Regions from separate parts of the Anaerobacillus sp. ABA4_114 genome, predicted to be linked through region 2. Evidence: riboswitches for the same ligand, from Rfam matches in the RefSeq annotation. Region 2 holds a riboswitch; each other region holds the start of a gene.
The links. Region 2 has a riboswitch for lysine ahead of lysA (diaminopimelate decarboxylase). Riboswitches for the same ligand answer to the same signal wherever they lie in the genome.

Region 1: another riboswitch for lysine. It lies ahead of ACXAEY_RS06270 (aspartate kinase); the one in region 2 lies ahead of lysA (diaminopimelate decarboxylase).
Region 3: another riboswitch for lysine. It lies ahead of ACXAEY_RS04415 (Na+/H+ antiporter NhaC family protein); the one in region 2 lies ahead of lysA (diaminopimelate decarboxylase).

Annotation. Positions count from the first base shown of each region.
Region 1 covers NZ_JBSWUM010000001.1:1,276,727-1,286,639, reverse strand. Annotated here, with positions in the region: gene ptsG (glucose-specific PTS transporter subunit IIBC) at 1-1,873, opposite strand, end outside; gene glcT (glucose PTS transporter transcription antiterminator GlcT) at 2,042-2,881, opposite strand; gene ACXAEY_RS06295 (helix-turn-helix domain-containing protein) at 3,037-3,264, opposite strand; gene sdhB (succinate dehydrogenase iron-sulfur subunit) at 3,493-4,251, opposite strand; gene sdhA (succinate dehydrogenase flavoprotein subunit) at 4,251-6,014, opposite strand; gene ACXAEY_RS06280 (succinate dehydrogenase cytochrome b558 subunit) at 6,099-6,707, opposite strand; gene ACXAEY_RS06275 (YslB family protein) at 6,988-7,434, shown strand; gene ACXAEY_RS06270 (aspartate kinase) at 7,472-8,707, opposite strand; lysine riboswitch at 8,849-9,036, opposite strand; gene uvrC (excinuclease ABC subunit UvrC) at 9,116-9,913, opposite strand, start outside.
Region 2 covers NZ_JBSWUM010000001.1:1,675,687-1,685,599, reverse strand. Annotated here, with positions in the region: gene ACXAEY_RS08450 (peptidylprolyl isomerase) at 1-309, opposite strand, end outside; gene lysA (diaminopimelate decarboxylase) at 401-1,723, opposite strand; lysine riboswitch at 1,829-2,012, opposite strand; gene ACXAEY_RS08440 (spore germination protein) at 2,059-3,552, opposite strand; gene spoVAEA (stage V sporulation protein SpoVABEA) at 3,530-4,114, opposite strand; gene spoVAE (stage V sporulation protein AE) at 4,119-4,469, opposite strand; gene spoVAD (stage V sporulation protein AD) at 4,469-5,482, opposite strand; gene spoVAC (stage V sporulation protein AC) at 5,499-5,951, opposite strand; gene ACXAEY_RS08415 (stage V sporulation protein AB) at 5,952-6,383, opposite strand; gene ACXAEY_RS08410 (stage V sporulation protein AA) at 6,380-6,979, opposite strand; gene sigF (RNA polymerase sporulation sigma factor SigF) at 7,470-8,225, opposite strand; gene spoIIAB (anti-sigma F factor) at 8,238-8,678, opposite strand; gene spoIIAA (anti-sigma F factor antagonist) at 8,678-9,028, opposite strand; gene ACXAEY_RS08390 (D-alanyl-D-alanine carboxypeptidase family protein) at 9,130-9,913, opposite strand, start outside.
Region 3 covers NZ_JBSWUM010000001.1:900,108-910,020, forward strand. Annotated here, with positions in the region: gene ACXAEY_RS04380 (efflux RND transporter permease subunit) at 1-823, shown strand, start outside; gene ACXAEY_RS04385 (NAD(P)/FAD-dependent oxidoreductase) at 862-1,908, opposite strand; gene ACXAEY_RS04390 (DUF72 domain-containing protein) at 2,635-3,486, shown strand; gene ACXAEY_RS04395 (sulfite exporter TauE/SafE family protein) at 3,502-4,323, shown strand; gene ACXAEY_RS04400 (bifunctional metallophosphatase/5'-nucleotidase) at 4,339-5,727, shown strand; gene ACXAEY_RS04405 (YunC family protein) at 5,802-6,104, shown strand; gene yunB (sporulation protein YunB) at 6,208-6,978, shown strand; lysine riboswitch at 7,055-7,235, shown strand; gene ACXAEY_RS04415 (Na+/H+ antiporter NhaC family protein) at 7,352-8,923, shown strand; gene ACXAEY_RS04420 (sodium-dependent transporter) at 9,156-9,913, shown strand, end outside.

The sequences.
Region 1 (9,913 bases), 400 kb from region 2:
TTTGACCTTGCTTAATCTCATCACCTTCGCTAACGAATACCTCGAATCCTTCTCCTTTTAGATTAACAGTATCTATTCCTACGTGGATTAAAATTTCACGACCGTTAGTCGATTCGATTCCAATCGCATGTTTCGTTGGGAATACATTGATAATCTTACCATCAACAGGAGCAACAATTAATCCATCAGTCGGTTCGATTGCGAATCCATCACCCATCATTTTACCAGAGAATACCTGGTCAGGAACCTCAGTGATCGGCAAGATTTTACCCTCGATCGGAGCAATTAGATGATCTTCACCAGTTTTTTCTGTCTGAGGTTTTTCTTCTTTTTGTTCTTCCTTAATAGGTTTCGGAGTCTTTCCACTAATAATATCTTGAATCTGCCCTTTCAGTCCATCAGACTGTGTGCCAAAGATAGCTTGGATGTTGTTTCCTACTTCCATGACACCAGAAGCTCCAAGACGTTTTAGGCGATTTTTATCAACTTCACCCTTATCCGCAACCGATACACGAAGACGAGTGATACATGCATCAAGATTTGTAATATTGCTTTCTCCGCCAAGAGCAGTTAGCACGTTATAAGCAAGTGCTGTATCCTCTTGACCGTCATCAGCAACTTCATCTTCCTCATCTTCTTCGCGACCAGGCGTCATAAGGTTAAACTTACGAATCGCAAATCTGAAACCAAAGTAATAAATAACCGCAAAGACTAGGCCTACAGGAATTACAAGCCACCATGCCGTTCTACCTTGTATTACACCAAATAGAAGGTAATCGATAACACCTCCTGAGAAGGTCATACCAATTTTAACATTTAGCAACTCCATTGTCATAAAAGAAAGTCCTGCAAAAATCGCATGAATTCCAAATAGTACTGGTGCTACGAATAAGAATGAAAACTCGATAGGTTCAGTAATACCTGTAAGGAATGATGTTAGTGCTGCTGATCCCATGATCCCAGCTACAACCGCTTTCTTTTCTGGACGTGCTTCATGGTAAATTGCAAGTGCAGCAGCCGGTAGACCAAACATCATGAACGGGAACTTACCAGTCATAAATGTACCTGCAGTTAGTTCTGCTCCGTCCTTAAGTTGTTCGAAGAAAATCTTTTGGTCACCGCGAATAATTTCACCAGCATCGTTTATATATTGACCAAACTCAAACCAGAATGGTGAATAAAAGATATGGTGCAATCCGAATGGAATGAGTGAACGCTCGATAACACCGAAAACAAATGCAGCAAGAGCAGGGTTAGCATCAAGCATGTTATGTGAAAACGCATTTAACCCTGATTGAATCGGTGGCCAAACAAACAGCATGATGATTCCTAGAATTAAGGATGATACAGCCGTAGCAATCGGAACGAATCGTTTGCCGGCAAAGAAACCAAGGTATTGCGGAAGTTGAATATTATAATACCTTTTATACATAAATGAGGCAAGAATACCGACGATGATACCTCCAAACACACCTGTTTGTAGAGTAGGTATCCCAAGAACATTCGCATAGGATGCGCTATCTGCAACCTGATCCGGAGAAACTCCCTCTAGAACTCCCATCGTAATATTCATAACCAAGAAACCAACGATCGCAGCTAGTCCTGCAACCCCGTCTCCATCTGATAATCCAATCGCTACCCCTACAGCAAACAGTAGTGCAAGGTTCGCAAAAACAATTCCGCCAGCTTCTTCCATTACTGTAGCAAGGAGCTGGAACCACTCTGCTGAAAGGAATGGCAGCTTTTCAAGCAACGTAGGGTTTTGGAATGCGTTACCAAAACCAAGTAACAAACCAGCAGCAGGTAAAATTGCAACCGGTAACATAAGTGCTTTACCAACTCGCTGTAAAACACCAAACGCTTGTTTAAACATTTTTTATCCTCCTTTTTTTAATCCCCAAATAAATCATATATGAAACAAAAAAGGCATGAGTAGAAGGTATAACAAGCCAATCAGGATATACTATACCCCAATCAGTTGTAGTCATACCGGTTCCACTCATGCCTGATCGTATCAGTAACACGTGTACCGTTTATTCATTTATTTCGGAGAAAGCCTTTGCAAGTGCATCGTTAAGTATACAGCTTCTGCGTCAGGAAAAGATGTGTTCAATTCCCGTTGCATGATTTTAATCAACTTCCATGCAATATTGTAACACAGCGGATATTCTTCCTTCAACACTTTTTCTAGTCTTTCATGTGCTTCAACAGGAAGATCTTGTTCACTGCGATCGATCGCATGCCTAAGATGTCGAACTAGCCGCAAATAATCGATTCCAGTTCTACTGATTTGTAGTGAGAGGGAATCTTCTATTACGGAAACGAGCAAGTTGATAAGTGCTGAGTATTTATTCAAAGTAGAAAGGCTTCTATTTGTAATCGCGCTATGGATGTGCAGGGCAACGAATCCTACCTCACCTTCAGGTAGATCAATGTTAAGTTTACTCTTTAATAGCTGAATCACTTTTTCTGCAACTGAGTATTCTTTCGGATACATCGTTTGTGTTTCAACTAAGAAAGGGTTCTTCACATCTAATCCTTGACGAAGTCTTTTAATCGCAAAAGATAGGTGATCGGTTAACGCAACATGTATGTGCTCATCTAAGTCTGCACCTAGGTTCTCTTCAATAAGTGAAATCGCATCATTCATAACACCAATGAAGGCTTCTGGCACATCAGATAAAAGGAGCTTGTACTGCTCCTGTTCATTTTTGTTAGCAAGCACAAAAAACTTGTCTACTTTCGTATCATCAAGTTTTTCGCCATGCTTCTGATTGAAGCCAATTCCTTTACCAGTGAGCACAACCTCTTCATTTTGCTCTGTTATCGCAATGACAACATTATTATTCAAAACCTTTTTTATTTCAAATGGACCCCTCATGTTCAAGTTCCCCTCATTAAACCGGTTTCATTTATAACTATGAACGTATTAATAATAGTAAATAACTGAAGGAACGTCAATGAGAAAACCTTCCACGAGGGCTTTATTTTCACGATCTGTCAATAAAAAGACCGGCTCATTACAAGCCGGAATTTCTATATCTCTAATTCTCCCAGACGGAGTAATTCGACTACTGCCTGGGAACGCCCCTTAACCCCAAGCTTTTGCATCGTGTTGGAAATATGGTTCCGAACTGTTTTCTCACTTATAAACAATTCTTCTGCAATTTCCCTCGTTGTTTTGTCTTGAACAAGCAGTTCAAATACTTCTCTTTCTCGTTTAGTTAAAAGCGGCTTCGGTCGGTAGTGGTTCCCTTTCAACATTCCACCCTCCTCGATAGGGCAACAAAGCAACTTCATCAAAATTAATATAGTCCATACACTATATGTTTTTTTGACAGACGTGTTACATAATTTAGAACACTTTCTTGATGTGAAGTACAGAAATTCTACCGACAGACTTCTTCATTCTTAGTCATTTCCTGAGAAATATTTCGTTTTAGAACGACTGAAATAAAAAGGATCCCATTCTTGGGATCCTTTTACACATATTTATCGGTCACTACCGAAGAAGTTTTTGAAAGTTTGAAGAGAAGTGGCTCTATTCATTGCAGCAATTGAGGTTGTTAATGGAATGCCTTTAGGACAAGATTGCACACAGTTCTGTGAGTTTCCACAGTTCGCTAATCCGCCTTCATCCATTAATCCTTCAAGACGCTCTTCTTTGTTCATTTCACCAGTAGGATGGGAATTGAACAAGCGCACTTGAGAAACCGCAGCTGGTCCAATAAATTCTGAGCGGCTGTTCACGTTCGGACATGCTTCTAGACAAACGCCGCAAGTCATACACTTGGAAAGTTCATATGCCCACTGCCTTTTGTTCTCAGGCATACGTGGACCAGGACCAAGATCATGAGTACCATCGATTGGAATCCAAGCCTTCACTTTCTTAAGCGCATCGAACATTCTACTACGATCAACAGCTAAGTCTCTGATGACTGGGAATGTCGTCATAGGCTCTAGGCGAATCGGCTGTTCTAAACGATCCACAAGAGCAGTACATGATTGACGAGGTTTTCCGTTGATGACCATTGAGCATGCTCCACAAACTTCTTCAAGACAGCCCATTTCCCAAACAACTGGAGTAGTGTTCTCGCCCTTTGCATTAACAGGGTTTCGTCTAATCTCCATTAACGCTGAGATAACGTTCATGTTTTGACGGTAAGGAATCGTAAACGTTTCCTCATATGGTGCGGACTCAGGTCCATCTTGTCTTTTTATTTTGAGAGTAATCGTACGTTCTTCACTCATTATTTAGCCCCCGCTTTCTTCTTCGAATAATCGCGTTTACGAGGTGTAATTAATGATGTATCAACTTCTTCATAATAAAATTCTGGTTTGTTATTAGCTGCATCGTATTTCGCCATCGTAGTCTTCAGCCACTCTTCATCATTACGATCTGGGAATTCTGGTTTATAATGCGCTCCACGGCTCTCATTACGGTTATATGCACCTTGAGTAATGACACGTGCAAGCTGAAGCATGTTTGAAAGCTGACGAGTGAAAGAAGCTCCCTGGTTACTCCACTTGGATGTATCATTAATATTGATGTTCTCGTAACGCTCCATCAATTCTTGGATCTTGTTATCTGTCTCTAACAGCTTCTCATTATCTCTAACTACCGTTACGTTTGCAGTCATCCATTCACCAAGTTCTTTATGAATCTGGTAAGCATTCTCAGTTCCATCCATCTTCAAGATCGCATCTTGCTTCGACTGTTCTTCTTGTTGATGACTTTCAAATAGAGAAGAAGGCATATCTTCAACTGTGTTTTCAAGACCATTGATATATTCAACTGCATTCGGTCCAGCTACCATTCCTCCGTAAATAGAAGAAAGCAACGAGTTAGCACCAAGACGGTTTCCGCCATGCTGTGAATAATCACATTCACCTGCAGCAAACAGACCTGGAATATTCGTTTGTTGATTGAAGTCTACCCATAGCCCACCCATTGAATAGTGAACTGCAGGGAAAATTTTCATAGGGACTTTTCTAGGGTCATCCCCCATGAACTTTTCATAGATCTCGATAATTCCACCGAGTTTGATATCAAGCTCTTTGGAGTCTTTATGTGAGAGATCTAGATATACCATGTTCTCCCCATTGATTCCTAGTTTCTGACGTACACATACGTCAAAGATCTCCCTCGTTGCAATGTCTCGAGGTACCAGGTTTCCGTATGCAGGATACTTCTCTTCAAGGAAGTACCATGGTTTACCATCTTTGTATGTCCATACTCGTCCACCCTCACCACGAGCAGACTCACTCATAAGACGGAGTTTATCGTCTCCTGGGATTGCTGTTGGATGGATTTGAATAAATTCACCATTCGAGTAGATCGCACCCTGCTGATAAAGAGCTCCAGCAGCAGAACCAGTATTGATGACAGAGTTTGTACTCTTACCAAAAATGATTCCCGGACCACCAGTAGCCATGATGACTGCATCAGCTTTAAAACTTCTAATTTCGGAAGTTGTTAGGTTTTCACCAACCATTCCGCGACACACTCCGCTGTCATCGATAATAGCGGATAAGAATTCCCAGCCTTCGTATTTATTAACAAGGCCGGCTACTTCATGGCGACGCACCTGCTCATCAAGCGCATAAAGCAGTTGTTGACCTGTCGTTGCACCCGCAAAAGCAGTACGGTGATGCTGTGTACCACCAAAGCGACGAAAGTCAAGAAGTCCTTCAGGCGTTCTGTTGAACATAACACCCATGCGGTCCATCAAGTGGATGATTCCAGGCGCTGCATCACACATCGCCTTAACAGGAGGTTGATTGGCTAGGAAATCTCCTCCGTAGACAGTATCGTCGAAATGTTCCCAAGGAGAGTCTCCCTCTCCTTTTGTATTAACAGCTCCGTTAATTCCCCCCTGTGCACAAACAGAGTGAGAACGCTTAACCGGAACGATCGAAATGAGATCGACACTAACTCCAGCTTCAGCGGCTTTAATAGTAGCCATTAAACCGGCTAATCCGCCTCCGACTACAATAATTTTACCATTACTCATAAGAACGGTTCCCCCTTAATTGCTAGCTCTTACTGAAGGATATGTACCCTTTCAGTATGGTGGTGAAGACAGTTCGTTTGTTGCTTAAACAAATGCGAAAAGCGCGCGTATACCAACGACTGAAAGAGCAAGAAAAATAGCCATTGTTACATATGTCATTGCACGCTGAGATTTCGGTGTTACTGTAAAGCCCCAGCTTACGAAGAAGGACCATAGACCATTCGCAAAGTGGAATACTGTACCAATTACTCCAACGATGTAGAAGATCATCATCCAAGGATTAGCTAGTATGTCCACCATCATCTGATAGTTAACTTCTGCACCCATCGCAGCCTGAATTCTAGTTTGCCATACATGCCAGGTTACGAAAATTAAAACAATTATCCCTGAGATCCGCTGCATATAAAACATCCAATTTCGTAGATAGCCATATCTACTTACGTTATTCTTGGATTGAAATGCGATATAAACACCATAAATCGCATGGAATAATAGCGGTAAGAAAATAACAAAGATTTCAAGGAGATACCTGAATGGTAAAGATTCCATGAAATGAGCAGCTTCGTTAAATGCCTCTGGACCTCTCGTTGCGAAGTGGTTTACTGTTAGATGCTGCGTAACATAGAGTCCCAGCGGAATTACTCCTAGAAGCGAATGCAATTTTCGGCTGACAAAGTCTCGACTTGCGGCCATGTTTTGTGTGTCCCCCTTTTAAGTTGTTAAGCTACCATCTGCCACTGCATATTCTACTATAAAAGCCTTTGCATGCACAGAAATCATCGCTTTCTGTCGATTTATATGTGACATATTCATTGTACTCCCATCATTTAGGAGCGTCAAGAAAACGCGTACATTTTGAGTTTTCTAAATTCCTAGATGAAATTTGCTAGGATATTATTCCTCTCTTTTCCTGTATGTATGGAGGAATCGCTTCCAAACCGTTATAATGATATGAGACGAATTGGAGGAGTTTATGTTTAAAAAGCGCACGAATACCATCGATTATAGTCATGAAGTAACCACAACAGCTTTTGGATATGAGCTTTTTAGAGAAGTTCTTCTTCCTGAGCTATTAGGGACTGAACAAGCGAACATTCTTTATTGGACTGGTAAAGATATCGCGAGAAAATTCCCTCTATCTACGAGAGAAGAAATCGAGCAATTTTTTAAAGATGCAGGATGGGGTGCTCTAACCATCGCACAAGAAAAAAAGAATGAGGTCTCTTACTTACTTCAGTCACCATTAATAGAAGAAAGAAAAAAAACTAGTCGAAATGATTGTTATCAGTTAGAAGCTGGTTTTCTTGCTGAACAATTTCAATACATGCTGCAGTGCATAACGGAAGCTTATGAAACGAGCAAGAAAAACGAAATCCAAATCACAATCAAATGGGATCCGAAAGATAAAATCGAATCATGATTGTAAAAAGGGAGGCCAAGGTGGCCTCCTTATTTTTTTATAACTGCTTAACTGGTGTTCTTTCATCCAACTGGAATTGATCGTGTAATGTCTCGATCGCATAGATCATTTTATCCTCAGGTACGATTGTAGATACCTTAATTTCAGATGTGCTTACCATTTTGATCTCAACATCATGTTCAGCAAGAACTTCAAACATCTGTGCAGCTACACCGGGATTTGAGATCATTCCTGACCCAACGATGGATACTTTCGAAAGTCCAGACTCATAGAAAATGTTTTCATATGGTAGTTTGACTTCAAGGCGACGCAGAACATCTAGCGTTAAATCAAGTGAAGCTGTTTCGATCGAGAACGATATACTCGTCGTATTCTTCTCGCTCGTACTCTGAATGATGATATCTACATTAATTCCATTCGATGCAAGGGATGAAAACAACGATGGAAGTGTTGTGATCTCATTCGGAAGACCAGATATCGTTATTTTTGTCACATTGCTTTCGAACGCAAGCCCTCTCACTACCAAATTCTGTTCCATGGATGCGACCTCCTCAATTATGGTTCCTACTTCGTTTGTAAAACTTGAGCGTACCTCGAGTGGAATATTATAATTCTTCGCGAACTCCACCGCTCTAGGATGAAGAACCCCTGCACCAAGGTTTGCCAATTCGAGCATTTCATCATAAGAAATCGTTGACAGTTTACGCGCGCCTTTTACGTATCTAGGATCAGTTGTATAGACCCCATCTACATCTGTGTATATTTCACATCGCTCTGCTTTCAGTGCAGCCCCGATCGCAACAGCAGTAGTATCAGATCCTCCTCTACCCAATGTCGCGATGTCATCTGTGTCAGAAAGACCCTGGAAGCCAGCAACGATGACGATCTTTCCTTCTGCAAGATGCTGATTCATCCTTTTGGCATCAATATCCAAAATCCTCGCGTTTCCATGGACAGATTCTGTTTTAAGTCCTGCTTGCCACCCTGTAAGTGAGACGGCTTCGTAACCCTTCTCATGAAGCGCCATTGCAAGAAGAGCGGTTGTTACTTGCTCTCCGGTTGTAAGCAGCATGTCTAGTTCTCTTTTGGAGGGATTATTTGTGATGCTTTTTGATAAACCCACTAGTTCATCTGTGGTTTTCCCCATAGCAGAAACAACTGCTACAACTTCATCCCCTGCATCAACTGCTTCAGCAAGCCTCGATGCGACGTTCTTTACTTTTTCGACATCTCCAACAGATGTTCCACCAAATTTCATTACTCGAAGTCCCACTCTCTCCATCCTTTCCACTCTATAACTGTATTTCTCACTCACAACTAGTTTCTTGAATAAGTAATTTAGGCTCTCTATATACAAAAAAACAACAATGAGAAAAACCTCACTGTTGTTTTCATAATTCAAGAAAACGTCCCTGTGTGAGATAGTCCTCCATTCAACCCCCGGGAAGGAATTGAATGACAGCTCTGCACTTCTTCAATGCAGGTCCAGCTTAAGGTGTATAAGCACCTGTTCGCTTCGGCAAATTCCCCTTTCCACCCACGTCAACAAGTCTTATCACTCTCATTGGGTATACTGATGGTTTTTGCGCCTCTACCATCACTTCAATTTATCGAAGTGTGGAACTATTAAATTTTCACTATTATAACGAACTATGAGTTACGCCGCAATACAATTTCGTAATTAATTTTCTTTTTGTTTGAAACGAGCCATCAATTCTTCAGCAACATTCTTCGGTAAACCAGCCTCTTGTAGACCATCTACGCCAGCTTCCTTCATTTTCTTGATCGATCCAAAATAATTTAAGAGTTTCTTTTTACGCTTCTGTCCGATACCTGGGACTTCATCCAAACTAGATTTCAGCATGGATTTTCCACGGAGCTGACGATGGAACGATATCGCAAAACGGTGGACTTCATCTTGAATTCGCTGAAGTAAATAGAACTCCTGACTATTTCTAGGAAGGTAAACATCCTCTGGAGGGTCTCCGATCAATAAGTGGGATGTTCGGTGCTTCTCATCTTTCGTTAACGAACAAACCGGAATATCTAGACCAAGCTCATTTTCTAGAACGTCTTTTGATGCTTGAATCTGAGCGATGCCGCCATCGATAATAATTAAATCTGGGAGTGGTCCATCTTCTTTAAGTAACCTTGTATATCTTCTCCTAACGACCTCTTTCATCGAGCCAACATCGTTTGGACCCTCTACTGTTTTTATCTTGTATTTTCGATATTCATTCTTCTTCGGTTTACCATCTAAAAACACAACCATCGCTGAAACCGGGTTTGTTCCTTGAATATTCGAATTATCGAATGCCTCTATTCGAAGAGGTGCTTCTATTCCTAATTGTTCACCAAGGTTCTCAACCGCATTGATCGTTCTTTTCTCATCTCGCTCAATCAGAGAAAACTTTTCATTGAGTGCGATGTTAGCATTCTTTATCGTCAATTCAACTAGCTCTTTCTTCTTTCCTCTTTT
Region 2 (9,913 bases):
TACTAGGAAGAACTGACTACCGCCAGTGTTCTTACCAGCATGAGCCATAGAAAGGGATCCAGCTACATGTTTATGAGGATTACCTTCTGTTTCACAATCGATTGTATAGCCAGGGCCGCCCATACCAGTGCCTGTTGGGTCTCCACCTTGTGCAACGAATCCAGGAATGACACGGTGGAAGTTAACACCGTTATAGAAGCCTTCATTTGCTAGTTTTTCAAAGTTAGCTACAGTGTTTGGCGCTTCTTCTGGGAAGAATTCAATTTGAATTACTTCGCCATTTTCAAATGCGATTGAACCTTTTTTCATTAAAAATATCCTCCTGCGTAAACAATTTGCTTAAAAGCTCTTTCATTATAGCATAAGAGATGCATTTACCATATGAATTAACTTTAGGAAACTATTTTGATATAACCATTTTTTTAAAAGGTCTGTCATATTGAATTAAATCTTCATATGATTCTCTTTCAACTACAAGACTTGATTCCCCATCTTCTACAAAAACAACAGCTGGCTTTGGTAGTCGATTGTAATTATTCGCCATCGAATACCCATATGCTCCGGTGGAAAAGACAATCATCACATCTCCTGCGATCGCGCGCTGAAGCTGACAGTCCCAAATCAACATATCACCGGATTCGCAGCACTTTCCTGCGATCGAATACAGGTGATCTTTCGGTTCATTCATTCGATTTACGATCGATGCCTCATACTTTGCGTTATATAAAGCAGGACGAAGATTGTCACTCATCCCCCCATCAACAGCAAGGTAATTCCTTAGTTCCGGAACATTTTTATGAGAGCCAACGGTGTACAATGTAGACCCCGCTTCACCGACAAGAGAGCGGCCAGGTTCAATCCAAATTTCTGGCATCGACATGTTGCTATGCTCGATTTGCTTTTTTACAGCATCCGTCATGGCATCGATGTAGTTCTGAGGAGAGATCGGTTGATCTTCGTGGTTGTAACGAATACCAAACCCGCCACCTAAATTCAGCACCCGGGGCTCATACCCAAACGCTTCATTCCAGCGATGGAGGTAACTATAGATCTTGTCGATCGCCATCACAAATCCTGTCGTTTCAAATATTTGAGAGCCGATATGGCAATGAAGGCCAAGCAGGTGAATGTTACTCATTTTTAACGCTGTATCAATCGCTTGCTCTACTTGACCACTCTGTAAATCGAATCCAAACTTTGAATCTTCTTGACCCGTAAGAATATAGTCATGTGTGTGTGCTTCGATCCCAGGCGTTATTCTTAAGAGCACATTCGTTGAAACCTCTTCTTCTGCTGCTAGCTGTTCGAGTAACGAAAGCTCATAAAAGTTATCGACCACAAAGCAACCAATCCCAGCTTTTAGAGCCATCCTTATTTCACTTTCGCTTTTATTGTTACCATGAAAGTGAATCCGGTCGACTGGAAACCCTGCTTGTAAAGCCGTATATAATTCTCCTCCAGAGACAACATCAAGACTCAACCCTTCTTCTTCCGCTAGTTGAATCATCGCAATACAAGAGAATGCTTTACTCGCATACGCAACCTGATAGTTTAATTGCTTTTTCTCGAAAGCCTCTTTAAATGCTCTTGCTTTCTCTCGAATCAGTGCTACATCATAGACGTACAATGCTGTGCCGTACGTTTTCGCTAGCTGAAACGTATCGACCCCTCCGATTGTATAGTGACCGTTTTCTGAAATTTCTGCTGTGCCAAATAAGTGCACGATATTCTCCCCTCTCGCTTTATTCAGTAAGCGAGCTCCCACTACATAAAAAAAACAAACAGCCAACTTATAGATACATTGGCTGTTTTGCTCCGTATCCCCACGAGTTGGATTAGCTCACCACTGCAGTATAGATAACAGTGACAGTCTGCAGCTTATTCAACTACAGCCCAGCAGAAAAAGGATGGACCTTCTTCCACTTCGGCAATTCGACCTTTCAGATACCATCATCGCAACCCATTATATGCTCAGATATCGTACTCATTCTCATTGCGCCTCTATCCCCATTACATTCAATGAGGTCTATTCTATTAAAAATTAAATTATCACACTTTTTAAGATTCAGCAAGTGGTTCGTCCTCTTGCTTCTTTTTATTTTGAGGCTGCGTAATACTCGGTCTAAGCTTCGTCAATGGCACTGAGACTCTGATTAGAATCTGTAAGAACGCCTTTGCGTTAAATGGGACGAACGGCCACAAATACGGTGTATTGAGCGGGCGTAAACTTATTAAAAACAATATCGTCAAAGTAACGCCGATCATGTAGCCTGGGACTCGGAAGAAATAGACGAGAAACAATAATAAGAGCCGGATCAATTTGTTTGCGATTGCAAGCTCATAGCTTGGGGTCGCATAAGAACCGATTGCCGCGATCGACACATAAAGAATGACCTCTGGTACGAATAGACCAACGTCGATGGCGATTTGTCCAATTAGAACCGCTGCGATTAAGCCCATAGCTGTTGAAAGTGGCGTAGGAGTATGGATGGCGGCCATCCTCAAAGTCTCTATACCGAGTTCGGCTAGTACGATTTGAACGAATATCGGAACATTGGTTTTCTCATTCGGTCCGATGAAATCGATCGTTTTTGGAAGTAGTTCCGGTTCATATACGAATAGTAGCCATAGTGGCAAAAGAAGCAATGCAGCAAGCATACCACCAAATCGTACCCATCTAAGAAACGCTCCCGCTAGAGGTGCTTCTCTGTATTCTTCCGCATGCTGAACGTGATGAAAAAATGTCGTAGGCGTGATGATGACACTCGGTGAAGTATCTACGATGATCAGCACATGACCTTCTAATAAATGAGACGCTGCAACGTCGGGTCTTTCCGTATACCTCACCAGAGGGAATGGATTCCCTGCTTGATGCACCAAAAATTCTTCTATCGCTTTATCAGCCATCGGTAGACCATCGATATTGATCTCTTTTAACTTTTTCGTTACGATTTCGACTAGGTTAGGATTTGCCACATCCTCTATATACGTTATGCAAATATCTGTTTTAGAACGTTCTCCAACTTGCATGATCACATTCCTAAGCTTTCCATCACGTATTCTACGACGTGTTAACGCTGTATTTTCAATGATATTCTCTGTGTACCCATCTCTCGAACCGCGGATGACCTTTTCTGTATCGGGCTCTTGTGGTGTTCTGCCAGGATACTTACGAACGTCAATAATGTATGCCTGTTCTTCGCCTTCCATAAAAACAGCGATTAAGCCTGAGAGAACTTGATCTACGACTTCATCAAAGGTAGTTACTGTCGACACTTGCTGATGTGGCAAGTGATTATGAATCACTTTTTCAAACTGCGCAGTCAGACGATGATGTTCGTCTGTATACATCAATTCACGCATGATTTCTACTATGATAGATGTATCACAGAGTCCTGTACAGTAGTAAAAGTACACTTCTTTGTTTAATATTCTTATTTTCCGAACGCCTACGTCGAAACTCTTCCCAATACCAATCGACTTTTCCATGAACTTTTCATTTTCTTTTATCTTTTTAAAGATTTTTTGTTTATCCTTCGTTGTTGAACTCATCTATTCCACTCCTTTCTAGAAGAATTTGGACCGCTTTCCTCGTAATCGGTGACCCTTTTGACGGATCATCATAACCTGACATCTTACCAATATCACCGACTCCCACAACGATTGGAAGGTCCAATTTATCAAGGATAGATACCGTGTCTCCATCGATTCTCCCGATTTCCATATCAGGAAGCCCGTTTTTATCGACGCCAAAATGGGTAAGCTCCCCAAACCGGTCGATGGAAACATCCACTTTCGTCCATTCAGAAAAATGGGTTCTCGATGCCACAGCGATCGCTCCTAAAACCTCGATATTCGCATCAGAAGCTACGTACTGCATCGCAAGTTCGCCGTACCCTTCACCTTGGTAGCCACTGTCATCAAACATGACAAATACTGGGTCATGAGGGGTTTCAGAAATGAGTGATACGATTTCGTATCCAGCAAGCGGGGTAGGGTTACCAGCCGATTGACTGATACATCTTCCGCCAAGTTCTGAGGCTACTGTTTCAATAGCCTGTTGCGCATATAGATCACCGTCAGTAACAAAAATAACCCTCCGCTTTGTATTCATATCTTCACCCCTTTGGTTTAAACAGTATGGCAACGATAAAACCGAATACGATCGCTGACGAAATACCAGCTGAAGTTAATTGAAAAATCCCCATCCCAATTCCGATAAAGCCGTGTTCTTCACCTTTTTGCATGGCTCCATGGAGCAAAGAATGACCAAAGCTTGTGATCGGAACGGTTGCTCCTGCCCCCGCAAATTCGATCAGCTTATCATAAATTCCAAATCCGTCTAATATCGCACCGGAGACGACGAAGGACGACATAACGTGTGCAGGTGTTAATCTAAAAATGTCTAATAAAAGTTGACCTATCACACAGATAGCTCCTCCGACAGCAAATGCAAGGAAATATTCCATTATTGACCACTTCCTATTCTTTCAAAAACTACAGCATGTGCAATGGCTGGCATGCTTTCTTTCTGTTGAACCATCACGGGACTATGAAGGCACCCTGTTGCAACGACTAAAATCTTGTTGTAGCGCCCTTTTTTCAATAGATCCATAAGATGCCCATACGTTACAACAGCAGAACACGCACATCCACTGCCTCCTGCAAACACTTCTTCTTGATCTGGGCGATAGACCATCAATCCACAGTCATTGTGGTTATTGGTGATGTCATATCCATCTTCTAACAGCAGGTCTCTGACGATTGGTGACCCGACAGCTGATAAGTCACCAGTAGCGATCAAATCGTATTCAGTCGGCTGAATATCAAGATCTTTAAAGTGTGTAGCGATCGTATCGGCTGCAGCAGGCGCCATCGCAGATCCCATATCAAATGGGTCTTTCACCCCCCAATCCACCACTCTTCCAACTGTCGCTGCAGTAATTCTGATATCAGAAGGGTCAGTACTGATTAAAACGGCACCTGCACCTGTTACTGTCGCGGTTGCAGTTCCTGGCTTTTGGCCTCCATATTCAGTAGGGTACCGAAACTGCCTTTCAGCAGTCGCATTATGACTACTAACCCCAGCTACAGCAGATGTCGCAAAACCTCCCTCTACTAAAGAGGATGCTACTGCAAGGGATTCCATTGAGGTCGAGCATGCTCCGAATACACCTAGGAAGGGAATTTGTAGTGCCCTTGCAGAATAGGTCGCACTTACGATCTGATTTAAAAGATCTCCAGACACATAAATGTCTACATCTTCTTTAGAAAAACCTTTTTTGCTTAAACAGTTTGTAATCGAGTCTTCCAGAAGCTTTCTTTCGGCTAACTCCCAATTCTCCTCATTACAATGAAGATTGTCATAGGTCACATCGAAACATTCACCTAAAGGGCCTTCAGCCTCCTTAGGACCAACTGCTGTGCCAACAGATTGTACATATACGTTAGAGAACTTCCACGTTTGTTTTCCAATTTTCATTCGACTCTCTCCTTACTTACAACAACGCTCTGAAAATTAGCCGGACAATTCCTACCAAATAAGCTGCAACAACCCCGAAAACGATGACAGACCCAGCGAGCTTAAACATGTTCGTTGCGACCCCTAAAACGATCCCTTCACTTTTATGTTCGAGAGCAGCACTTGTGATCGAATTCGCAAAACCTGTTACAGGAACAGCTGAACCGGCACCCGCAAACTGTCCTATCTTATCGTATACACCAAAACCAGTAAGTAAAGCTGAGATAAGGATAAGCGTAGCAACCGTTGGGTTTCCTGCATTTTTTTCAGAAAAATCGAATACACTCATGTAGAAATTCTGAATCCCTTGACCAAATGCACAAATTGCGCCTCCCACCAAAAAAGCTTTTAATGAATTCCAAATATAAGGTGTTTTAGGATGATAATTCTTAATATTTTTCGAATATTGTTCCTGGTCGTGTAACGACATTTAAAACCCTCCATCTACAAAGACTGTCCAATGAAATAGTGAACCGAAGATCTTTCCTAATACGATAGCCATCAATAACAAAAGGATTTTATCGATAAATCCAATCCGTTTCGTAAGAATTGGAAGCACGTTTAGGACTTCTGTTAGAGCTGCCGCAAGCATTCCTATAAAAATCCCTGCTAGAAGCCCAACCGGCACCATGAAGATCTTAGGTAACCCTAAGATTGGATTTCTTAATGATAGCCAGCTCGCTGTAACAGCTCCAACGATGATTGCCCACTCATAGAACTTGATCAGATGCCTTGTTTTTGTTATTTGAGTTAAACGAGGGATAATCCCTAGAACAGATAAAAATGCAACTAAACCAGCTCCTACAGCAATTCCTTCAGCAAAACCGATGATCATTACCAAAATGATCTGCGCATTCATCATTCGTTCTTTCCATTGTCTTCATTTTCATGAACGATGACATATCGATCGAGGTCTTGTTGATAATTGAACATCTCTACTTCAAGTGGACTAGGTTCTTCATTAAATCTTTTCTTAAACAAGTGGTTAAAGAATAGGATCATTCCAATCCCAAGTCCGAATGAATACGGAATCTGGAGGAGAAGAGGTTTAGGATTATCAATCCCAGTAACGATTTTGTAAATTTGTTGGTGTACTTCACGCATACTTACGTCTTCATGAAAGTTCATAATTGCTAGTGCAGCCCCAATAAATAGGAGAAGCCAAATGAAGACAAAATAGACAGGTGCTAATTTTTTCTTTGAGATTTGCACTTCGATAATGGTTTGTGTCGGTCCGATAATTTGCACTTCAAGAGAGTTTGTACGTTGAATCGCTCTTATCACTTTCATCACATCGATTACAACGAGATTCTTATCTTCTTTCCTAATGCGATGAATGATGGTGGTCTCAAGTTTTCTACATATCTCGTCTTCTCCAATCAGCTGAGCGATATCACCGATCGTCAGATGTGCTCCGGGCCTCACTCTAATCTTTTGTTTCAATCGAAGGTAAATCATATCAGCTGTCACAGCTCTCCACCTCCTTATTCGAGAGGTACCTTATATAGGTAATAGTATGTTTCTGGTATATCGCTCTCATTCGAACTGCACCCATGTTCCATTAATTCCCTCGTAGAAAAACATGGTTCAAATTAAGAAAATATCCAACAAAAAAACAGCTGAACTATTTGTTCAGCTGCCAGCCTTTCGAGAAACCTATGTCATTATTCAGTGCTCCCAATACCGTAGTCGATGACGATCACATGCTTTCCGCGGACGAACGTCCAAGCCCGAGGTGAAAACCACACCCCGGTCTCGGCCGCCCGTACGACCGCAGGAGTCCGTGATCGTCTCTCCTACTTGATGAGAATTTATCCAAAAAGAACGTTCCGTCCCAAGGTTTAACAGACAGATATTTCACTATCCATCAACATAGACAAGAATGGAAACGATCAACTTCATAACTTCATCTAAACACCGAAACTTTCTCTACACTCTAACAGCTGAACTATTTGTTCAGCTGCTCTTTTATTTCCTTTAATATTTTCTTTTCAAGCCTTGAAACCTGTACTTGGGAAATCCCTAACCGTTCAGCTACTTCTGATTGTGTTTGATCTTTGTAATACCTCAGATATACGATTAACCTTTCCCTTGAATCTAACTGCTGTAGAGCATCTTGTAAGGCAATCTTATCGAACCACGATGTATCTGAATGATCTGCAATTTGATCCAATAGCGTAATTGGATCACCGTCATTTTCGTAAACCGTTTCATGGATCGAACTCGGTGCCCGAACAGCTTCCTGAGCCATTACCACTTCTTCTGGAGTGACGTCGATAAGCTCAGCAATTTCATTGATCGTTGGTGTTCGACCTAACGTTTTTGACAACTCATCTCTTGCTTTACGCACTTTGTTTCCTGTTTCTTTAAGAGATCTGCTAACCTTTACCGTACCGTCATCTCGAATAAAGCGCTGGATTTCTCCGATAATCATTGGGACAGCGTAAGTGGAGAATTTAACATCATAACTTAAATCGAACTTGTCAACGGATTTTAACAGACCAATACACCCTATTTGGAATAAATCGTCGGCTTCATAGCCTCTATTAAGAAAGCGTTGTACCACAGACCAAACCAGTCTCATGTTTTTTTGTACAATTTGATCTCTTGCCTGCTGATCGCCATTTTGGCTCTGTTTGATTAATTCCTTGACTTCTTCATGCTTAAGCTGAGTATGTTTACCTTTTTTTACCTCCACGTCCATACGCAGGTCCCCTTAATTACATAACGCTTTATTTTTTGATAGGTACTTTACAACATGAATCGAAGTACCCTGGTTCTTAGCAGATTCAACCTTTACTTCATCCATAAAGTTCTCCATGATTGTAAAGCCCATCCCAGATCTTTCTAATTCTGGCTTCGTAGTAAACAGAGGTTGTCTAGCTTCATCCAAATCATCGATTCCGATTCCATTATCGCGAATAGTAAGGTGAACCGTATCATCATTGAGCTCAACAGATATATAGACTTTTCCATCTCCATTCTGTTCATACCCATGAATGATTGCATTTGTCACTGCTTCAGAGACAACTGTTTTAATTTCGGTTAGCTCATCGACTGTTGGGTCTAATTGAGCTATAAATGCTGCAACTGTAACTCGAGCAAAGGATTCATTCTGACTGAGAGCTGAAAATTCAATATCCATACGATTTCTCATTAAGCCACCCCCAGTGTCGCAAGAGCATGTTGCTCATCATCTTCGAGTCTCACGATCTTAAATAGACCTGACATCTCAAAAAGGCGTTTCACAGCAGGAGATATCGAGCATACAACCATCTCTCCACCAAAGCTTTTCACCTTGTTGTACCGGCCAAGAATCACACCAAGCCCAGAGCTATCCATAAATGACAGACCTTCCAAACTTAGAACGATATGCTCGATTTTTCTCTCCTCAAGAAGTTGATCGACTCTCTCCCGTAACTCTTCAGCGGTATGATGATCTAGTTCGCCTTCTAAACGTATTAATAAAACTGGATGCTTAACTTCAAGGTTAATCGTAAGACTCACAACGCACTCCTCCTCATGGTTTGCTTGTGAGTTTTTTCTCTGTTTATTACCTTAATTCCTTCTTCGTGACAAAACTAGTGATTGTTCGATGAAAGGGTTGCTTACTTGACACCATCTGACGCTTTGGCGAATTGCCCTACCGTCCTCTTCATCAACTGCCACCATGATGCTTGATCGATCGATTGTGATGACAATACAGGCGACGTTGCTGTTACTTTGCCATCTACCTTAACAGTAAGAACACCTACAGGATCACCCTCTTTAATCGGGGTCTGAAGGTTTTCATTCATTTTGATCGAGGTCGTTATCTTCTCGTCTTTACTGCCTTTTTTCATGAGCACAGATACTTGCTCAGAAGTTACAACTTCCATCGTTGCTCGGTCACCTTTGTTAATTTCGACTTCTTTCACAACGTGATTTCTATCGAATAATTTGTTTGTCGTATATTGAGAGAAAGCATAATCGAATAGCTTCGTTACCTCAGCATTCCGCTTTTTGGGTGATGGTGCGCCCATTACAACAGCGACTACTCTCATATCATCGCGTTTCGCAGTAGCGGTTAGACAATATTTTGCTTCATTCGTAAAACCAGTCTTAAGCCCGTCTACACCTTGGTAAAATTTCACTAATTTATTCGTATTCACTAACCAGAATTTTTTATCAGTATCTTCTCTTAAGTAATCTTCGTACTTTCCTGTGTATTTCGTAATCAAATCATATTTTAATAATTCTCTCGCCATCATAGCCATATCATGTGAAGTTGAATAGTGATCCTTCGCTGGAAGGCCTGTAGGATTCACGAAGTTCGTATCTTTTAGACCCATTTCTTTTGCTTTATCATTCATCATTTGAACAAAAGCTTCTTCTGAACCAGCAATCGCCTCT
Region 3 (9,913 bases), 780 kb from region 2:
CGACCAAAGTTGGGAAACTGAGCTTGTTTTCGACGATATGTTGTCTTCTAAAGAAGAATTAGAAGCGTTCTCTGTAAAGACAATTGAAGGTGAAAAAGAGTTGAATGAAGTGGCGACGATTGAAGAGATTAACGTTCCATCTTCTATTGAGCACCAAGATGGAGATACAGCAAATACGATTTCTGCTACGATCAAAGGGGATGATACTGCGGCTACCTCAAGAGATATTGAAGAACGTATTCAGAATCTTTCTCTACCAGATGATGTCGAAGTAGACCTTTCTGGTGGTATGGACATGATTACTGAAGGGTTTTCAGATCTTGGTTTAGCAATGGCCGCAGCTGTCGGCTTAGTGTTTCTTGTATTGAGTATCACATTCGGTGGCATTATCACACCGATTGTTATTCTATCATCTCTTATCTTTGTTCCGATCGGAGCATTGGCTGGACTCCTCATAGGTGGTCAGACCCTGTCGATGAGTGCGATGATCGGAATGCTCATGTTGATTGGGATTGTCGTAACGAATGCTGTCGTTCTTCTTGACCGTGTGGAAAATAATCGACGAGAAGGGATGGACTTAACCGAATCCATTGTTGAAGCTTCAGCAACAAGATTACGTCCAATTCTAATGACGGCACTTGCGACCATCTTTGCATTAATTCCACTAGCCCTTTCTAATTCTGCTTCAGGTTTAATTTCAAAAGGATTAGCCATCACGGTAATCGGAGGGTTAACAACATCTACCCTGCTAACTCTCGTGTTTGTTCCTGTCTTTTATCAAGCTATTGGAAAGTATAGAAAAATAGGAGTCGTTGATAAGTGAAGAGTAAGAAGGACCGCCCTGCAGAGCGGTCCTTCTTCTTATATCATTCGTTTGATCAGCTCACGATTTCGCTCCTTAAACACTGAGTTGTGTGAAGAAACCATGCCAACAGCTTGTGCTTCCGGCTGAATATGCTGCTTTGCCTTGTTTATAGCATTTGCTGCATCTTGGAATGCACCGGCAATAAGGTTTAATTTTCCATCGTGTTTCAAGATATCTCCTGCTGCATAGAGTCCTGGAATAGATGACTCACTCGTTGAATTTCCTTCAATAAAAAACTGATCGACTAGTTCAATATTCAAATCACTATTACCAATTAACGAAGAATCCCTTTCATACCCATGATTAATAACCACTTCATCGATCGGGAGGTAGGAAACCTCACCTGTAACATGGTTGGTTAATTCGATCTGTTCAATCGTTTCATGGTTACAGCAAGCGATCAGTTTAGAGATCGAAGTGTTAAAGATACAGTCTACACAGCTTTCTTTAAGTTTTGAGACTTGTGCTTCATGGCCAGTAAGAGCATCTTTTCTATATGTAAGGTATATTTTCTTTGCGACAGGTATTAATTCGTTCGCCCAATCGATCGCTGCGTTACCACCGCCTGAAATGACAACCGTTTTATCTTTAAAATGTTTCAAAGACTTGATCGTATAATTCAAGTTAGAAACCTCAAACCTTTCTGCGCCTTGAATCTCAAGTTTTTGTGGTTTTAGGATTCCACTCCCAACAGCGACGATAACGGTTTTTGAGTAGTGCTCTTCACCTTCAGCACTCTTTAAAGTGAAAATTCCTTCTTCATCTCTTGTGATACTTTCAACTTTTGTATTTAAAATTACTTCTGGGTCGAATGTTAATCCCTGCTCAACTAAGGATTCGATGAGATCTGCACCAGATAATGGCTTGTGTCCTCCTACATCCCAAATCATTTTTTCAGGATAAACATGAATCTTACCGCCTAATTTAGGCTGGAATTCTATAATTTTGACTTTTAGTTCTCTTAAGCCACCATAAAATGCAGAATAAAGCCCAGCAGGACCTCCACCAATTATCGTTACATCGAATACATCTCTATTAAACATTTACAGTCCTCCCCAGAAAGTAAACAGTAGTGATTATCATTATCAATTAAAATATATACTACATTCTCAACATTTACAATACATAGGGGGTATTTGCGAATGTGATTGAAGGGTTATTGTCATTGTTGAAAGGGCTCCAGCGCTTGTCGGGTCTAAACGCCCACCTCCGCTTTTCTGATCTAGCTGCGGTGGGCAGACCCTCGAGTCGCTTCACCCTTTCGCGTGAACACAAAGAACGTGTTCAAACGAAAGGCTTCCAGCGCTTGTCGGGTCTAATCGCCCACCTCCGCTTTTCTGATCTAGCTGCGACTCGCAGAAACTACGATATTTCACTCTTTCAACAGAACACAAAAAGCGTGTTCTATTTCAAGAGTTCCAATATCTTCGTTTCTAAACGCTCGCCTCCGCCTTTCTGATGTCTAGCTGCAGGGGGCAGGTCCTCGGGTCACTTCACCTTTTCGATTGAACACAAAAAGCGTGTTCATTCGAAAAGGTTCCAGTGCCTGTCGGACCTAAACGCCCCCTTCCGCTTTTTTGATCTAGCTGCGGTGGGCAGACCCTCGAGTCGCTTCACCCTTTCGCCTGAACACAAAGAACGTGTTCAAACGAAAGGGCTCCAGCGCTTGTCGGGTCTAAACGCCCACCTCCGCTTTTCGGGGTTTTTCCCTTGCTATTTCTCCTTTAAAGTCAGAAAATAGAGGCAGAGAAATAGAAGGGAAGGATTTGATGATATACATAGGTGTTACTGGTTGGGGGGATCATGATGATTTGTATCCTCCGGGTGTAAAGAGTAATGAAAAGCTATCGATTTATAGTTCTCATTTTCCGGTTGTAGAAGTTGATTCTTCTTTTTATGCAGTGCAACCTATAAGAAATTATGAGAAATGGGCGAGTGAGACGCCTGATGGGTTTCAGTTTGTTGTGAAAGCTTATCAGGGAATGACAGGACACGAGCGGGGGGAGATTCCTTTTGAGACGAGAGATGCTATGTTCAAGGCTTTCAAGGAGTCAATCATGCCTTTACAACGTTCTGGAAAACTTGCGATGGTTCTTTTTCAGTTTCCACCATGGTTTGATGTGAACAAAGATAACGTGAATCTTTTGCGAGATTGTAAAGAAAGAATGGGAGATATCCCTTGTGCGGTAGAGTTTAGACATCAATCCTGGTATCATGAGGCATTTCGGGAGAAAACACTTTCTTTTCTTGAGGAACAAGGATACATACATTCAATCTGTGATGAGCCTCAAGCTGGAGAAGGTTCGATCCCAATCGTCATGGAGACGATTTCGAATGATGATGTACTTGTACGACTTCATGGAAGAAATGTTAATGGGTGGCGGAACCCTGGGAACAATCAAAAGTGGCGAGAAGTTCGCTATCTGTATGAGTATGACAATAATGAGCTCAAGGAATGGAAAGAAAGAATTGAGCAGTTACGAAAAGAATGTAAGAATGTGTATATACTATTCAATAATAATTCTGGTGGTCATGCGTCGGGGAATGCGAAAGAAATGATTCGAATGCTTGATATCGAGTATACGAACCTTAACCCAAGACAACTTGATCTTTTCGACTAATAAGGAGTTCTTTTCATGTTAACTTGGGTCTTATTATTCTTTATCGGATTAGCTGCAGGTACGATTGGAAGTTTGGTTGGTCTTGGTGGAGGGATCATCATCGTTCCTGGGCTTTTGATCATAGATCAGTATACGAATTGGCTACCTGAGTTATCTCCACAGCTTATCGTAGGTAGCTCGATCGTCGTATTGGTAGCGATTGGATTATCGTCAACATTGTCCTATATGAAGAAAAAGACAGTTGATTATAAAAGCGGTGGGTTGTTCTTTCTTGGAAGCGGTCCTGGTGCAATTGCAGGAGCTTGGTTAAACAAATTTATCGCCGTCGATCAATTTTCTGTATATTTCGGGGTATTTATGGTGCTTGTTTCCATATTATTAATGGTAAGGGGACGTTTGCGACCATTGAAGTTAGATGGACGTTTTTCGCGATCGATTACTGATTTGAATGGGAACGCTAGTGAATATCGGTTTTCAGTGATAGCTGCCTTAGTTGTTTCGTTTATCGTTGGGATTCTATCAGGGCTTTTTGGTATCGGCGGTGGGTCGTTGATGGTTCCTGCCATGATTTTATTATTCGGATTTCCAACCTCTATTGCAGTTGCAACATCGATGTTTATGATATTTCTGTCGAGTATAATCGGTACGATGACGCATTTAGCCCTTGGGAATATCGCAGGATTTTTATTGATTGGATTAGTTCCAGGCGCATGGATTGGGGCAAAATGTGGCTCTTTCATTAATCAGAAACTGTCAGATAATACGATTGTCGTTATTTTAAGGTGGATGTTAATTCTCGTCGGGATACGATTGGTCTGGCAGGGAATGACGGGTTAAGAAAGGAAGAGTGTCTTGACTTCAAAAAAGGTACATTTATATTATACGAACGATCTTCATAGTCACTTTGAAAATTGGCCTAAGGTGGCTGGCTATATAAAAGATAGAAAAAGAATTCATGATTATCATCATGATCACTACTTATTGTTAGATCTTGGTGATCACGCGGATAAAGTTCACCCGATTACTGAGGGAACCTCAGGTAAGGGAAATGTACATTTATTAAACGAACTCAAATATGATTATGCGACGATCGGAAATAACGAGGGAATCACATTTTCAAAGCAAGAATTGGAAGAGCTATACACTGATGCCAATTTTCAAGTCATCGTGTCGAACTTGTTTCACTCTGATGGAGCAAGACCTGCCTGGGCAGTTCCGTACGCGATCGATGAGAAAGATGGCGTTAAGGTCGGACTAATCGGGATAACGATTCCATATGAACAATTCTATAGTCTCCTCGGCTGGTCGATACAATCACCATGGGAAATGCTGCAAAAGGTGGTTGATGAAGTACGTTCGAAAGCTGATGTAGTCGTGTTGATGTCACATATGGGACTTGGGAACGACGAGCAGATTGCAACGGATATTGAAGGAATCGATGTGATCATCGGCTCTCATACCCATCACGTTCTTAAGCATGGAATGAATGTAAATGGAACGTTGATTACTCAAGCAGGTAAGAATGGAAATTATGTAGGAGAAGTCGTCCTGAACTATGATACTGAACAGTGCAAATTAGTTGAGGCAGAAGCTTATGCGATTTCTGTGCGTGATCATAAAGAAGATCAAGCGACAAAGGAACAGCTAGATCGATTAGGAGCGAATGCACAAAACTTATTAGACGAGGTCGTGTGTCGCCTCGAACAACCTCTAGAAGCAGAGTGGTTCAGGCGCTCTGTCCTTCCTGACGAGCTCTCTGCTGCTCTTAGAGAATGGTGCAATGCTGATATTGGAATGATCAATTCGGGTATGCTACTTGATGGATTAAGTGAAGGGAAGGTGTCGAGAGAAGACCTTCATCGTATATGTCCACACCCAGTCAATCCATGTAAAGTTATTCTAAAAGGAAGTGAATTACGTGAGATCGTCGCATATGCAATGTCTGACGAACTCGTGCATTTAACGTTTAAAGGATTAGGTTTCAGAGGAGAAGTCATGGGTATCATGGCTTTTGACGGACTCGAAGTGAAAACAGTCGTAATGGATGATGGTCTTCATCACGTAACAGAAATTCTCCATAACGGTCATCAGCTATCTCCAGAAAAAGAATATTCAGTGGCTACGGCGGATATGTTCACCTTCGGAAAATTTTATCCGCAGATGAAGCACGCTAGGAAGAAGTACTACTTACCAGAAATGCTTCGGGATCTTCTTGCATTTAGACTTGAGAACAGATATTAATCTTTGATTGTCAAACATGCCTCCGCGCTCATATAAATAGAATGACAACTTGTGAGTCAGGAGGCGGAGGATACGTGATCAATGTTACACCTATCATGATCGATGGTCATCCATTTACAGCGATTAGCATGAAGCTACCTAAGACCAATTTTCTTGCTGTTACAAATGAAAATGGCTACATCATGTGTGGAGCACTGGATATTGCGTTACTTAATGAAAAGTTAAGTGATCGCAAAATCATTGCAGGCAGAGCTGTTGGTGTAAGGTCAATTGAACAGCTGCTAGAAGCACCACTTGAATCTGTAACGCTTGAAGCAGAGGCAAGGGGCATCAAAGTAGGAACCATCGGAAGAGATGCGATGCTCAAAATGTTATAAGAAAAACCACAGCTTGCGGGCTGTGGTTTTTCTTTAGGGAAAATATGTCCATACTTCTTTCCTTCTTCGCATATACATGTTGAGGAGAAGGGAGGATATTGGCTTGTTCCGAACTCGAAGAAGGTTCATTCGAAAAGGTCCGCTTCCTTTTCGATATGTGTTTGTTATCTCGTTCATTCTATTTATTTTTATGACAGTTCAAGGACTATGGATCGTTGAAAAAGGTATTAAGCCTACTCTTATCGAAATAGCTAGAACAGAAACGAACCGAATCGCAACACTCGCGATCAACCAGGCCATCAACAAAAAAATCGTTGAAGAAGCAGATAGCACAGAAGAGCTGATCAAAAAAGAAACGGTTAACCAAGTAGATATTGTCCAAATTAACCAAAGCGCTGTAAATAAAGTACTTGCTCAATCGACAGACAAAGTGCAAAAGTTCTTAAAGAGCGTTGAAGATAACTCGATCGATTATTGGGCAGAGGAAAATGGGGTCGAGCTTCAAGTTGATGAAGATGTACCATTAAGTAAAGGAATCATCCATAACATTCCGATTGGGCAAGCGTTTAACAATACGTTACTCGCGAACTTTGGACCAAAAGTTCCTGTGAGATTTACAGCGATTGGAGAAGTAAAGTCTGATATCAAACATAACATTCAGCAAGTAGGGATCAACAACACGTGGGTTGATATTCGCGTCCATATCGAAGTGCATGTGAAAATCGTTATTCCATTTGCTACAGATTCAGATGTCGTCACAACGGATATCCCTGTTATTGCAACGTTTATAAAGGGAGATGTGCCGAACTTCTACAATAATGGATCTGGTACAGGATTGCCTGATCCGGCTATCGATATTGGAGGAATGGAATAAATTGTGTTTGCATAGCACTTAGAACTAAGCTATAATAACGAATTGTATTAAACTAAATAATGTTCCTTATCTTATACGATGAGGTAGAGGAGCAGATACTCATAAGTACGTGTTGGGAGAATGACATCTATGATCAGCATCGAAAGGGAGATCTGCCGAAGCAGAAATAATCGTCACATTATTTTTGTTGGGGCGACATTGAATAAATGTCGAACTGTCATTATGAGGCTTACTTATAATGGAGAACTACTGATCGGGATGGACACTTGACATTGTAACCGCAAAACGGGCAATGATAGGACCATATCCTTTCATTGGCCGTTTTTTTGTTTATCCAAAAGTAGTGAACCATAACTTGAAAAGGATGGTGAATATGGAAAATACGATTTATTCGATTATTCCGCCGCTCATCGCATTATTGATGGTAGTGGCAACCAGGAAGGTATTGCCTTCACTAGGGGTGGGAATTATCCTTGGTGCGTTGATGATCAACGACTGGAGTATTGGTGGTTCTATTAAAGAGGTCTATACGATTGTGAAGGGCATTTTTATTTCTGACGGTGGGTTAAATACCTGGAACATGTATATTATTTTCTTCTTACTTCTATTAGGCATGATGACTGCATTTATTTCAATTTCAGGTGGTAGCCGAGCGTTCGGTGAGTGGGCAATGAAACGTGTGAAAACGCGCACTGGTGCTCAGATCGTTACTGCAGTCTTTGGAGTTATAATTTTTATCGATGATTACTTCAATTCTCTAGCGGTTGGGAATGTTAGTCGTCCTATTACAGACAGGCACAAAGTTTCGAGAGCCAAGCTTTCTTACATCATCGATTCAACTGCTGCCCCGATGTGTATCATTTCCCCTATTTCTAGCTGGGGAGCTTATATTATTGCAATTATAGGTGGTATTCTTACTACACACAGCATCGTTGGTGTTGGTGCTTTAGAAGCTTTCATAAAAATGATTCCTATGAATTTATATGCGATCTTCGCACTTGGAATGGTTTTCTTCGTAAGCTATTTCGATATTAACCTTAAGGCGATGAGAGTTCATGAAAACCGTGCACAAAAAACAGGAGAAGTACTCGACCCTTCAAAAGGTGCTGTACCAGGGGAAACAACTGGCTTACCTGAAAGTGATAAGGGGAAAGTAGCAGATCTTGCTTGGCCAATCATTATGCTGATCGCAGGTACGGTCATCTTTATGATCATCACAGGTATTCAGGCAGTGAGTGGAACGGATGCTGCCGTAACGCCGTTAACGATTTTTGAAAATACGGATGTTGCAGCTTCGTTATTATACGGTGGTTTGATCGGTTTAGGTACGTCTCTAGTGTTCTTCTTCTTTAAGAACATGGGAGGAGCAGCGTTTGGAAAAGGTGTCGTTGAAGGAATCAAATCGATGCTTCCTGCAGTTTACATCCTTCTCTTTGCATGGACGTTGATCGAGATTATCGGAACACTTGGAACAGGTAAATATCTAGCTGGTCTAGTTGATCAGCATATAGCCATCGGTTTTCTTCCAGCAATCTTGTTCTTATTAGCAGGCGTAATGGCATTTGCTACTGGAACATCATGGGGAACATTCGGTATTATGCTTCCGATTGCTGGAGAAATCGCTGCTGCGACAGACCCAACCTATATGCTACCTGTACTAGCCGCTGTACTAGCGGGAGCGGTGTTTGGAGATCACTGCTCGCCGATTTCTGATACAACGATCCTTTCTTCTACAGGCGCGGGAAGCCATCATATCGACCATGTGTTGACACAGCTTCCTTATGCTCTGACTGTAGCTGGAATCGCGCTCGTAGGCTATCTTGTACTTGGGTTTACAGGAAGCTCGATTGCTGGGCTGCTTGCAACAGCAGTAGTTTTTGCGGTTGTTGTCTATATACTAAAAACAAAATACGAAAATCGTACGGTTGAAGCCGTTAACGAATAATCGAACAGGGGGGACCATCCTCCTGTTTTTTTTATGTCATCCTACAAAAAAGGGGTGTTTTTGGCTAATTTTCGAAGTGATTTTACAAATTATCTGAAAGATTGCTTTGACATGGCCAATAGTACTAGATATACTATAAACAAAATAATCAGAATTTAATTAAAAATCTAAACCTTTTTCTGGAAGGAGGAGAACAAGGAGAAGGGTTACAACGTCTAAGGGGGTAATACTAGTGGAAAAAAGAGCTCAGTGGGGAACGAGAGCTGGCTTTATCTTAGCAGCTGTTGGTTCTGCAATCGGACTAGGTAACATTTGGAGGTTTCCAGCCGTTGCATATGACAACGGTGGAGGGGCATTTTTTATACCATATTTATTTGCACTAATAACTGCGGGTATTCCGATTCTTATTTTGGAGTTTACGATTGGCCATAAGTTCAGAGGTTCAGCTCCGCTTTCGTTCTTCAGAATGAATAAAAAGACCGAATGGCTCGGTTGGTGGGGCGTTATTGTTGCGTTTGTTATTTCTACGTATTATGCGGTCATTATAGGTTGGGCAATTTCTTATAGCTATTTTGCATTCAATTTGAGCTGGGGTTCAGACACAGAAGGCTTCCTATTCAATGACTATCTGCAGCTGACTGTTAATCCTGGTGAAACAGGTAGCCTTGTGCCAGGAGTATTCATTCCGCTTGTGGCAGTTTGGATTATTACGCTAGGCGTTCTTCTTGCAGGGGTTAAGAAAGGAATCGAACGTGCGAACAAAATCTTTATCCCTACGTTGATCGTGCTTTTCTTAATCATCGTAATTAGAGCTGTGACGCTTCCTGGGGCAGCTGAAGGTTTAAGTGCATTCTTTACACCGAATTTTGACTCCATTACGTCCGGTAGTGTTTGGGTAGCAGCGTATGGACAGATCTTCTTCAGTTTATCGATTGCTTTTGCTATTATGATTACGTATTCAAGCTATCTTCCGAAGAAATCTGATATTAC